2 regions of the Azonexus hydrophilus genome follow, and region 2 is predicted to be linked to the other one. Evidence: predicted binding sites of a transcription regulator. Region 2 holds the regulator's gene; the other holds the start of a gene.

Region 1 (6,337 bases), 290 kb from region 2:
CCAAACCACGAGGCGGTGCCGAATCCAGCGGTCGATCCACAGTAGGGACGCGCCAACGTCTCGGCGAACACCTGGAGTTCCTCGCTGACCGCAGCAAATTCCGGCAGATCCTCGATGCCGGCCGGTTTGTCCCACAGACGCAGGGCCACGTGTGGCACCGAAAAATCGTCACGCAGGTGGAAATTGAGCAGATGGATCACCGCCTGGAAGGTTTCGGCCGCGATCAGGCCGACCGCCAGACGATGGACCTTTTCGGAAATCCTGTCATTTTCCTCGCCGAAGGCGATCAGTTCGGCCAGCTTGCTCTCGCTGGCCCGGTTCTTCTCGCGCAGGGTCAGCATCTGCCGCTCGGCCAGCGAAACCGCCCGGCCACCGTGCGGATGCGGCACGAAGATCTGCGCCATCAAGTCGGCGTACTGTTCGAAGAAGCCGGGGTTGTTCTTCAGGTAGTCGGCAATTTCGTCGGGAAACATGGCGCTCATAATTCGATTTCTCCGGAGAAGACAGTCACGGCCGGGCCGGTCATCATGACCGGACGGCCTTCGCCGCCCCAGGCAATATTCAGGTCGCCACCGCGCGTCGTCACACGCACCGGGGACTCCAGCAGGCCGCGCCGGATGCCGGCCACCACAGCCGCACAGGCACCGGTGCCGCAAGCCAGGGTTTCGCCGGCACCGCGCTCATAGACCCGCAAGCGGATCGCATGTGGGTCGACGATCTGCATGAAACCGGCGTTGACCCGCTGCGGAAAACGTTCGTGCGACTCGATCAGCGGCCCATGCTCGCCGACCGGCGCCTGATCGACGCAATCGACGACCTGCACGGCATGCGGATTGCCCATCGAGACGACGCTGATTTCCAGCGTCTCGTCGGCCACGTCGAGATTGTAGATAACGACATCGTCGTCGTGCAGGAAGGGAATTTCCTGCGGCGAGAAACGCGGCACGCCCATGTCCACGGTGACGTTGCCGTCGCCTTCGAGACGCGGCGAGATGACGCCGCGCATGGTCTCGACACGAATCTCGCGCTTGTCGGTCAGCCCTTGCTCATGCACGAAACGGACGAAACAGCGGGCGCCGTTGCCGCACTGCTCGACCTCGCCACCGTCGGCGTTAAAGATGCGGTAACGGAAATCGACACCCGCCTGAGTCGGCTGTTCAACCACCAGAATCTGGTCGCAACCGACCCCGAAATGCCGGTCGCCGAGGTAGCGCAACTGCTCCAGGGTCAGGGAAAACTGTTGACGCACGCCGTCGAGAACAACGAAGTCGTTGCCCAGACCGTGCATCTTGGAAAATTTGAGCTTCACGAATCGCTCCGCCGTTGAGTTGAAAAAAGAATAGCAGAGACAGTAAGTTATCTCAAATTCCTAAAGTTTTTTCTCCATCACGAAGTCATCCATGACGTAACCATGGCCGATATCGTCAACGGTCGAGGTACGCACGACGAAACCGTACTTCATGTAGGAGTTGATCGCCTTCTCGTTGCGCTTGTTGACCTGCAGGATCACGCAGGGATGCCCCTGCTTGCGGGCCAGTTCGGCGACATGCTCGATCAATTGCCCCCCGACACCGCGACGCTGGACATCGGGATGGATATAGAGCTTGTCGAGCTTGAACTCGCCCTTGCTCAGTTCGCTGAAGGCAAAGCCGACGCGCCGGCCATCGTGAAAGGCCTGGAACAGCCATTTGTGCAGGTCTTCCAGATCATCATAAAGACGTTCGTGCCCGTAACGCTGCTCGAGCATGAAGTCGATCTGCTCCTGGGTGATGATCCCCGGATAGGTTGCCTGCCAGATTTCGCGGGCCAGTGCGGCAATCGCCGGAACATCCGGCGGGGTGACGGGGCGTATTTCGATATTGAGGCTGCTCATGGTGATAAACCCTTGTTCTCCGTTTGGTCCGGAATTTTTCAAACCCCTGCCGCCCGGCCCTGGCTGACAGACGTCATATCATAGCTCAAGCCGGCGGCGGCTCAGCCCCGCGCGGCTGCTTGTAGCGGTTGTAACCCCACAGGTACTGGGCCGGGCACTGGCGAATCAGCGTCTCGATCTCGTGATTGATCTGCTGCGCCCGCGCAACGGTATCGCCGGTCAGTGGCTGCGTCGGCAACTGGAAATGGATGCGGTAACCGCGCCCGCCCGGCAAGCGCTCGCCCCAGGTCATCAGGGCCGCGGCGCCGGTCTCGGTCAGGCGGGCAGCCAAGGTCATGGTGTAGGCCGGACGACCGAAGAAATCGAGCCACACGCCCTCGCCGGTCTTCGGCGCCTGATCGGGCAGCATGCCGACCATCTGTCCTTTCTTCAGCGCCTTGATCAGCGCCCGGACGCCGGACAGGTCGGCCGGCGCCAGATGCAGTTGAGCCCGCTTGCGCCCCATCAGGATCAGCTCCTGGGCGGCGGCGGATTTCGGCGGCCGGTAAAGCACGGTGATGTCGCCGAACGAAGACAGGTATTGCGCGGTGATTTCGAAGCAACCGAGATGCGGCGTCAGGAAAACGACACCTTTACCGGCCGCCAGGGCGGCTTCAAGATGCCCCCGACCGACCACGTTCACCACCTGCGCATTGGCTTCGTCGAGCGTGCGCATCCAGATGCGCGACAACTCCAGCATCTGCTTGCCGGCCTCGGCCGCCGCCGGCAGGTTCAGCGCCGGGTCGATGCCGGCCTGCGCCATGTTGCCGCGCAGGTTGCGCCGATAGGTCGGCGACAACAGATAGGTCAGGCGCCCGAGCCAGCCACCCAGCCGGTGAATCGCGGACAGCGGCAGATGCGACAGCAGACGGAACAGGAAAACCATGAGACCCCGGGGGTTGAAAGAAATCAGCAAAGGCCTATCATTATGGGATCGCCGAGTTAAACAGACAACTTGCGGGGCGATTCACAAATACTGCTAAAGCGTCGCCAGCTCGTGGTCCGAAGCAGGTAACGCCGGATCAAAGGACCACTGGAGCTTTCCATGAGCGATTACCTGTTCACCTCGGAGTCCGTTGGCGAAGGCCATCCGGACAAGGTCGCCGACCAGATTTCCGACGCCATCCTCGACGCCATCCTGGCGCAGGACAAGCATTCCCGCGTTGCCGCCGAAACCCTGTGCAACACCGGCCTGGTTGTGCTGGCCGGTGAAATCACCACCAACGCCAACGTCGATTACATCCAGATCGCCCGCGACACGATCAAGCGCATCGGCTACGACAACACCGACTACGGCATCGACTACAAGGGTTGTGCCGTGCTCGTCGCCTACGACAAGCAGAGCCCGGACATCGCCCAGGGCGTCAATGCTGCCTACGACGACAACCTCGGCCAGGGTGCCGGCGACCAGGGCCTGATGTTCGGCTACGCCTGCGACGAAACGCCGTCGCTGATGCCGCTGCCGATCTACCTGTCGCACCGCCTGGTCGAGCGCCAGGCCATGCTGCGCAAGGACGGCCGCCTGCCGTGGGCACGCCCGGACGCCAAGTCCCAGGTCACCATCCGCTACGTCGATGGCAAGCCGCACTCGATCGACACCGTCGTGCTGTCCACCCAGCATTCGCCGGACATCAGCCTGGAAGACCTGCGCGAAGCGACCATCGAGCAGATCATCAAGCCGGTGCTGCCGAAGGAGCTGATCAAGGGCGACATCAAGTTCCTGGTCAATCCGACTGGCCGCTTCGTCGTCGGCGGCCCGCAGGGCGACTGCGGCCTGACCGGCCGCAAGATCATCGTCGACACCTACGGCGGGGCCGCACCGCACGGCGGCGGCGCCTTCTCCGGCAAGGACCCGTCCAAGGTCGACCGCTCGGCCGCCTACGCCACCCGCTACGTCGCCAAGAACATCGTCGCCGCCGGCCTGGCCAGCAAGTGCCTGGTGCAGGTTTCGTACGCCATCGGCGTCGCCGAGCCGACCTCGATCATGGTCGAGACCTACGGCACCGGCAAGGTCAGCAACGAAACGCTGACCGCCCTGGTCCGCAAGCACTTCGACCTGCGCCCGAAGGGCATCGTCAACATGCTCGACCTGCTGCGCCCGATCTACCAGAAGACCGCCGCCTACGGCCACTTCGGCCGCGACGAGCCGGAATTCTCGTGGGAAGCCACCGACCGCGCCAATTTGCTGAAAAGCGACGCCGGCCTGTAATCGGCAACAACAGCAAGACAAAAGGGGCTTCGGCCCCTTTTATTTTTGCTAGTATTGCCACATATGCTGAAAAAAATCCCGGTCGAGCATCTACGTCTCGGCATGCACCTTCAGGCCTTCTGTGGCGACTGGCTGGAACACCCGTTCTGGCGGACCCGCTTCGTCCTCAAGGATGCGCAGGACCTGGTCCTGATCAGGGAAAGCAGCATCCGCGAAGTGTGGATCGACATCAACAAGGGCATCGATGTCGAAGCGGACCGCACCCGCAGCGAGGATGAATTCGAGACCATCGAGGAAATTCCCCCGCCGCCCCCCGTCGTTCAGCCCAAGGCCGCCTTTGCCGACGAAGTAAAACGTGCCTCGCGCATCGTCGCCAAAGGCCGTGAAGCCGTGGTCTCGATGTTCCAGGAAGCGCGCATGGGCAAGGCCATCGAAGCCGAAGCCGCAGCGCCGCTGGTCGAGGAAATTTCCAATTCGATGCTGCGCAACCCTGGTGCGCTGGTCAGCATCGCCCGCCTGAAGACGGCGGACGACTACACCTACCTGCATTCCGTCGCCGTCTGCGCCTTGATGATCGCGCTGGCCCGCCAGCTCGGACTCGACGAGCAACAAACGCGCGAAGCCGGCATGGCCGGTCTGCTGCACGATCTGGGCAAGGCGATGATGCCGAGCGCCGTGCTCAACAAACCCGGCAAGCTGACCGACGCCGAATTCGCCGTGGTCAAGACCCACCCGGAAGAAGGCCACAAACTTCTGCTGGCCGGCAACGGCGCCAGCGAAATCGCCCGCGACGTCTGCCTGCACCACCATGAAAAATTCGACGGCAGCGGCTATCCGGCCGGCCTGTCCGGCGAGGCGATCAGTCTTTACGCGCGCATGGGCGCGGTCTGCGACGTGTACGACGCAATCACCTCCAACCGCCCGTACAAGGCCGGCTGGGACCCTGCCGAATCGATCCGGCGGATGGCCGAATGGAAGGGGCATTTCGATCCGGCCATCTTCCAGGCCTTCGTCAAGAGCCTGGGCATCTACCCGGTCGGTTCGCTGGTCCGGCTCGAATCCGGCAAGCTCGGCGTGGTCGTCGAACAGAATGGGCAATCGCTGCTCAAACCGCGGCTCAAGGTATTTTTCTCGACCCGCTCGCAAAGCTACCTGAAGCCGGAAACCATCGATCTGGCGCGCAGCGCCGAAAAGATCGCCGGCCGGGAAGATGCCGAAAAATGGGGAATCAAGGATGTGGACCGCTACTGGGCTGCCGAAACAGTCTGAAAACGGTTTATAATCCGCCACCTACCGAGGAGCGCTGCAAGAGACCCTATCTCTCAGGCTCGGTTCAAAACTGCGCTCACTGTCCAACCCTGCCGGGCGCAGGGGGTTCGGTGAGTTGAACACCGCCCCTCCCCGTCACAGTTATTCAGGAGCTTACTGTGGCCAATACCCAAGACTACGTCATTGCCGACATCAACCTTGCCGACTGGGGTCGCAAGGAAATCCGCATCGCCGAAGGCGAAATGCCGGGCCTGATGGCCATTCGCGAAGAATTCGCCAAGACCCAGCCGCTCAAGGGCGCACGCATCACCGGTTCGCTGCACATGACCATCCAGACCGCCGTGCTGATCGAGACGCTGACCGCGCTCGGCGCCGAAGTCCGCTGGGCCTCGTGCAACATCTTCTCGACCCAGGATCACGCCGCCGCCGCCATCGCTGCCGCCGGCATCCCGGTCTTCGCCGTCAAGGGCGAAACCCTGGTCGATTACTGGGACTACACCCACCGCATCTTCGAATGGGCCGACGGCGGTTACTCGAACATGATCCTCGACGACGGCGGCGATGCCACCCTGCTGCTGCACCTGGGCGCTAAGGCCGAGAAGGACATTTCCGTCCTGGCCAAGCCGGGCTCCGAAGAAGAGACCATCCTCTTCGCCGCCATCAAGGCCAAGCTGGCCACCGACCCCACCTGGTATTCCGTGCGCCTAGCCCAGATCAAGGGCGTGACCGAAGAAACCACCACCGGCGTCCATCGCCTGTACCAGATGCACCAACGTGGCGACCTCAAGTTCCCGGCCATCAACGTCAACGACTCGGTCACCAAGTCCAAGTTCGACAACCTCTACGGCTGCCGCGAATCGCTGGTCGATGGCATCAAGCGCGCCACCGACGTCATGGTCGCCGGCAAAATCGCCGTGATCTGCGGCTACGGCGACGTGGGCAAGGGT
Region 2 (6,337 bases):
GAATATACCGCGCCTGTCGTCATCTTCCCTAAAATCCGTTATTGCCATTGTCATTTCGGCAAAACGGCTTTCGATGTATCCATTGAGCAATTTTTGTTCCATCCATGGCCCTGTGCCATAATCCACACAACGTTTCGAGGTATGAACATGGACGACAACAAGGCAAAGGCGCTCGCCGCAGCGCTGCAACAGATCGAAAAGCAGTTCGGCAAGGGCTCCATCATGAAGATGGGCGATGCCGAAATCGACGAGGGCATCCAGGTCGTGTCGACCGGTTCGCTCGGCCTCGACATCGCACTCGGCGTCGGCGGCCTGCCGCGCGGCCGGGTGGTCGAAATCTACGGCCCGGAATCGTCGGGCAAGACCACGCTCTGTCTGCAGGTCGTTGCCGAAATGCAGAAGCTTGGCGGTACCGCTGCCTTCATCGATGCCGAACATGCGCTCGATCCGCAATACGCCCAGAAACTCGGTGTCAATGTCGGCGAACTGCTGATCTCGCAGCCCGATACCGGCGAACAGGCGCTGGAAATCGCCGACATGCTGGTCCGTTCCGGCTCGGTCGACATCATCGTCGTCGACTCCGTGGCCGCGCTCACCCCGCGTGCCGAAATCGAGGGCGAGATGGGCGATCAGATGGTCGGCCTGCACGCCCGTCTGATGTCGCAGGCGCTGCGCAAGCTGACCGCCAACATCAAGAAAACCAACACGCTGGTCATCTTCATCAACCAGATCCGGATGAAGATCGGCGTCATGTTCGGCTCGCCGGAAACCACCACCGGCGGCAACGCGCTCAAGTTCTACGCTTCGGTCCGTCTCGACATCCGCCGCATCGGCGGGATCAAGAAGGGCGACGAGGTGGTCGGTAGCGAAACCCGTGTCAAGGTGGTCAAGAACAAGGTTTCCCCGCCCTTCCGCGAAGCCATCTTCGACATCCTCTACGGCGAAGGGATTTCCCGCGAGGGCGAGATCGTCGAAATGGGCGTCGCCCACAAGCTGGTCGACAAATCCGGCGCCTGGTATTCGTACAAGGGCGAGAAGATCGGCCAGGGCAAAGACAATTCCCGCGAATTCCTCAAGTCGCACCCGGAAATCGCCCAGGAAATTGAAGCCGGCATCCGCGAAGCGGCGAGCACCACCGTGATCAAGCCGAGCAAGGCCGCCAATGGCTGATCTGCGGGTGCGTGCCTTGCAGTGTCTGACCCGGCGAGATCACAGCCGGGCCGAGCTGCATGCCAAACTCGCGGCGCATGCTGACAGTGAAGAAGCCCTGACGGCGGTGCTCGATGCCTTGCAGGCCGAGCACCTGCTGTCGGATACCCGTTATGCCAGCCAGCGCGTTTCGGCGCGTGCCAATCGCTACGGCAATGGCCGCCTGCGCCAGGAATTGCGGCACAAGGGCGTCAGCGATGGCGACATCGAAGCCGCCCTGCCCGAGGCCGGCGACGAGGGTGAACGTTGCCGGGCGATCTGGGCGAAAAAATTCGGGCAGCCCCCCCAATCTGCAGAAGAACGTGCCAAACAGATGCGTTTCCTGCAATATCGCGGCTTTTCTGCAGAAGCGATCCGCCAGACCCTGCGCGGAGCTAGAGAAGAATGAGCCAGCCAACCGCCACTCTGTCCGCGCACAACCTGAAAAAGCGTTACAAGGCGCGCACCGTCGTCGAGGACGTGTCCTTCTCGGTGCGCTCCGGCGAAGTGGTCGGTCTGCTCGGGCCGAACGGTGCCGGCAAGACCACCTGTTTCTACATGATCGTCGGCCTGGTGGCCGCCGATGGCGGCGAAGTCTATATCGACGACGAGCGCCTCACCCACCAGCCGATGCATACACGCGCCCGCACCGGTCTGTCCTACCTGCCGCAGGAAGCCTCGGTGTTCCGCAAGCTCAACGTCGAAGAAAACATCCTCGCCGTGCTCGAACTGCAGAAGTTGCCGGCCGAAGAGTGCAGCCAGCGGCTGGAAAGCCTGCTCAACGAACTGCACATCACCCATGTCCGCCACGTGAATGCAGCGGCACTGTCCGGTGGCGAGCGGCGGCGCGTTGAAATTGCCCGGGCGCTGGCGACCAATCCGCGCTTCATCCTGCTCGACGAGCCGTTTGCCGGGGTCGATCCGATCGCCGTGCTGGAAATCCAGAAAATCATCCGCTTCCTCAAGGAACGCGGCATCGGTGTCCTGATCACCGATCACAACGTGCGCGAGACGCTTGGCATCTGCGATCACGCGGTGATCATCAACGCCGGTCATGTACTTTCCTCTGGACGTCCGGAGGAAATTGTCGACAATGAGAGTGTACGCAAGGTTTACCTCGGCGAGCATTTCCGCCTCTGATCTCGCCAAACCAAGATTGCATCAATGAAACCGGCACTTCAGCTCAAGCTTTCGCAGCATCTGGCCCTGACGCCGCAATTACAGCAGTCGATCAAGCTGCTGCAGTTGTCGACCGTCGAGATGCAGCAGGAAATAGAACGCTACCTGCTGGAAAACCCGATGCTCGAGCGCGACGACGACGGACCGGGCGAGTCCTTCGCCGGTGCCCAGCAGTTCGATTCGCCCGACAAGCCGGTCAGCGAACCCGCACCGGCGAGCGAGTCGCGTGAGGATGCCCAGGGTGAGCCGCCGATGACGCCCGGTGACGTCGACGACGATCGCTGGTCCAGCGATGCCGGCACCTTCACCGGCGCCGGCCGCGACGAGGAAGACGACAACGATCCGCAGGACGCCCACGCTTCCAGCGTCAGCCTGCGCGAGCACCTCGGCTGGCAACTGGGGATGACCCAGTTGAGCGATCGCGATCGCAGTCTGGTCCGTTTCCTGATCGAAGCACTCAGCGACGACGGCTATCTCGCCACGCCGCTGGCAGAACTGCTGGAAACCCTGCCGCCCGAGTACGAGGTCGAGCTCGAGGAGCTCGAAATCGCCCTGCGCCATATCCAGAATTTCGATCCGACCGGGATCGGTGCCCGCGACCTGCGCGAATGTCTGCTGCTGCAACTGCAGGTCGAAGAGGATTGCGCCGAGCGCACGCTGGCCCTGACCATTGCCGACAAGCACCTGGAATTGCTGGCTGCCCGCGATTTCGTCAAGATCCGCCGCCTGACCGGCTGCGATGACGAAATCCTGCGCGGCGCGCACGAGCTGATCACCAGCCTCAATCCGCGGCCGGCCGCCGGTTACGCACAGGACGAAGCGCGCTACATCACGCCCGACGTGATCGTGAAGAAGCTCAAGGGTAAATGGACCGCCTACATCAACCCGGATGCTTACCCGCGCCTGCGCGTCAATCGCCTGTACGCCGACATCCTTGCCCGCCAGCGTCGCGGCAATGGCAACCTGAGCGGCCAGTTGCAGGAAGCCCGCTGGCTGATCAAGAACATCCAGCAGCGTTTCGATACCATCCACCGCGTCACCCAGGCCATCGTGGACCGCCAGCGCCAGTTCTTCGAACATGGCGAAGTGGCGATGCGGCCACTGGTGCTGCGCGAGATCGCCGACTTGCTCGGCCTGCACGAATCGACGATTTCCCGCGTTACCAGCCAGAAATACATGGCCACGCCGCGCGGCATCTTCGAACTGAAATACTTCTTCGGCAGCCATGTGTCCACCGATACTGGTGGTGCCTGTTCTGCCACGGCCATTCGTGCCCTGATCAAGCAATTGATTTCGGCGGAAGATGGCAAGAAGCCCTTGTCGGATAGTCAATTATCCGAAATACTAGGCCAGCAGGGAATTGTCGTTGCCCGACGCACGGTTGCCAAATACCGTGAATCGCTCAACATCCCACCGGTCAATTTACGCAAGACCCTGTAGAGAGAGGAGAAAAAATGAATCTGCAAATCAGCGGTCACCATATCGAAGTCACCCCGGCACTGCGCGAATACGTCGAGAACAAGCTCGATCCCGTGCTCCGTCATTTCGACAAGGTTACCGGCGCCAGCGTCGTGCTTTCCGTTGAAAAGCTGAAGCAGAAGGCCGAAGTCACCGTTCACGTTCCGGGCAAGGACATGCATGTCGAGGAAGCCGGGGACGATCTCTACGCCGCCATCGACGCCATGTTCGACAAGCTCGATCGCCAGGTCCAGAAGTACAAGCAGAAGCTGCAGGACCACCATCGTGGCGAAAAGCCGTCGATGCACATCGACGACTAAGCCTGACCGACCGCACCCCTCGGGGTGCGGTTTCTTTGCTGCAAAGTTCCCATGAACCCTCTAGACAACATTCTGACTGCCGACCAGGTCCTGCTTGACCTGGATGCGAGCAGCAAGAAACGTGTTTTCGAACAGGCCGGCATGCTGTTCGAAAGCCGGCTCGACATGTCGCGTTCGTTGATTTTCGACAGCCTGTTCGCACGCGAAAAACTCGGCTCCACGGGCCTTGGCCAGGGTGTAGCCATTCCCCACGGCCGGATCAAGGGCCTCCAGCAGGCCGCCGGCGCGCTGATCCGTCTGGCGACGCCGATCCCCTTCGATTCCCCGGACGGCCGTCCGGTCACCCTGCTGTTCGTGTTGCTGGTACCGGAACAGGCGACCGAAGAGCATCTGCAGATCCTGTCCGAACTGGCCCAGCGCTTTTCCGACCGCGCCTTCCGCGAAGCCTTGCAGGCCGCCCCGGACGCCGAAGCGGTGCTGGCACTGTTCAAGAAGTCCTGACCGGCGCCGTGCGGCACATCAGCCTGGAGCAGTTGTACCAGGACAACCGCGAAAAGCTGTTGTTCAACTGGCTGGCCGGTCAGCGCAACGACCGGCGCATCGAGCTCAAGGCCGCCAGCAATTACGGCGCCGACGTCGTCGGCCACATCAACATCATCCACCCGGAACGCCTGCAGGTCATGGGGCAGGCCGAGTACGACTGGGCCATGCGCATCGGCGAGCGGCGTTTCGGCCAGATGTTCATCGACTTGTTGTCGGCCCGCACGCCGGCGATGATCGTCGCCGACGGCCTGAAGCCCCCCGAATTCATCGTCGATGCCTGCAAGGCCGCCGACGTGCCGCTGATCCTGTCGCCCAAGCACTGTTCGGCGGTCATCGATCACCTGCGCATCTACCTGTCGGCGCGCCTGGCCGACACCATCAGCCTGCACGGCGTGTTCATGGACGTGCTCGGCATGGGCGTGCTGATTACCGGCGATTCCGGGGTTGGCAAATCCGAACTGGCGCTGGAGCTGATCTCGCGCGGCCATGGCCTGGTCGCCGATGATGTGGTCGAGATGGCCCGGATCGCGCCGACCACCATCGAAGGCCGCTGCCCAGGCATGTTGCGCGATTTCCTCGAAGTCCGCGGCCTCGGCCTGCTCAATATCCGCACCATCTTCGGCGAGACCGCCTCGCGCCGAAAGATGAAATTGAAGCTGATCGTGCACCTGCAGCGCACGATTGCCATGGAAGACGCGCCGCGTCTGCCGCTCGACGCACAAAGCCAGGATGTGCTCGGCGTGCCGATCCGCAAGGTGGTGATTCCGGTGGCTGCCGGGCGCAACCTGGCGGTGTTGATGGAAGCCGCGGTACGCAACACCATCCTGCAATATCGTGGCATCGACAGCATGCAGGACTTCGTCGAGCGGCAGAGCCGCATGATGAACGACGACGACGTCTGAGCCGCGTTAGCGGCGAGTCGCTCAGAGGTGTTCGAATTCGACCCGGTCAGCTGCCGGATCGTTGAGCGAACTGCCAAAACACACGACACCGCTGCCTTCGAGCAGGATTTCATGTTTGCGCAGCGTGATCTCCTGGCGCCCCTGCATGCTCAGGAAACTGCCGTTGGTGCTGGTGTCGATCAGGTAATAACCATCGCGGCGCCGTTCGATGCGAGCGTGCATGCGTGACACCTTGCGGTTCTGGATCAACATGGCACAGGATGGATCGCGTCCCAGACTGAGGACCGGGGTGCTGTCGTCGATCAGGTAGGCCTTGCCCCGGTAGCGCAGGCACAGGCGCTCGGCCAGCTTGTGGCTGAGTGGGCCGAACATCGAGTGCTGCGGCGCCGGCGCGCCATTCTGTGCGGGCCAGTGAATCTGGAACACCGGAACGACGGCATCCTGTTCGAACAGATTGTCGATGTCCGGGCGCGGGTTGGCCTGAACGACGGCGCTGGCCGGCAGGGTCTGAACGACCGGCCCGCTGCACAGGATCTGGTCGGTGGTGGCCAGCGCCGCCATGCGCATGATGCTGGTCAGCTTGCCGGCCGATGGCGCCTCGGCGCCGTCGCTATCGTTCAGGGCGATGCGGATGCCCAGCTTGTGACCAGAGATTGGCGGCAGGTCGGCGACCCGTTGGTGCATGTCGATGGCCGACTGACAGGCCGATTCGGCACTCGGGAAAATGGCCAGGATTTCGTCGCCGGC

The links. The regulator sigma-54, encoded in region 2, starts transcription at its own class of promoters, with help from an activator protein. The targets are predictions, from matches to a motif close to TGGCACGCTTNCTGCTNA.
Region 1: the regulator sigma-54 is predicted to act here: its motif matches at 2,878-2,895, upstream of metK (methionine adenosyltransferase).

What each region holds. Positions count from the first base shown of each region.
Region 1 covers NZ_CP151406.1:119,541-125,877, forward strand. The annotation lists gene AADV58_RS00510 (DUF484 family protein) at 1-482, opposite strand, end outside; gene dapF (diaminopimelate epimerase) at 479-1,309, opposite strand; gene AADV58_RS00520 (GNAT family N-acetyltransferase) at 1,370-1,873, opposite strand; gene AADV58_RS00525 (lysophospholipid acyltransferase family protein) at 1,959-2,798, opposite strand; gene metK (methionine adenosyltransferase) at 2,958-4,121, shown strand; gene AADV58_RS00535 (HD-GYP domain-containing protein) at 4,185-5,390, shown strand; S-adenosyl-L-homocysteine riboswitch at 5,411-5,475, shown strand; gene ahcY (adenosylhomocysteinase) at 5,549-6,337, shown strand, end outside.
Region 2 covers NZ_CP151406.1:410,700-417,036, forward strand. The annotation lists gene recA (recombinase RecA) at 148-1,170, shown strand; gene recX (recombination regulator RecX) at 1,163-1,597, shown strand; gene lptB (LPS export ABC transporter ATP-binding protein) at 1,594-2,328, shown strand; gene AADV58_RS01955 (RNA polymerase factor sigma-54) at 2,353-3,807, shown strand; gene hpf (ribosome hibernation-promoting factor, HPF/YfiA family) at 3,822-4,145, shown strand; gene ptsN (PTS IIA-like nitrogen regulatory protein PtsN) at 4,197-4,646, shown strand; gene hprK (HPr(Ser) kinase/phosphatase) at 4,655-5,590, shown strand; gene AADV58_RS01975 (adenylate/guanylate cyclase domain-containing protein) at 5,612-6,337, opposite strand, start outside.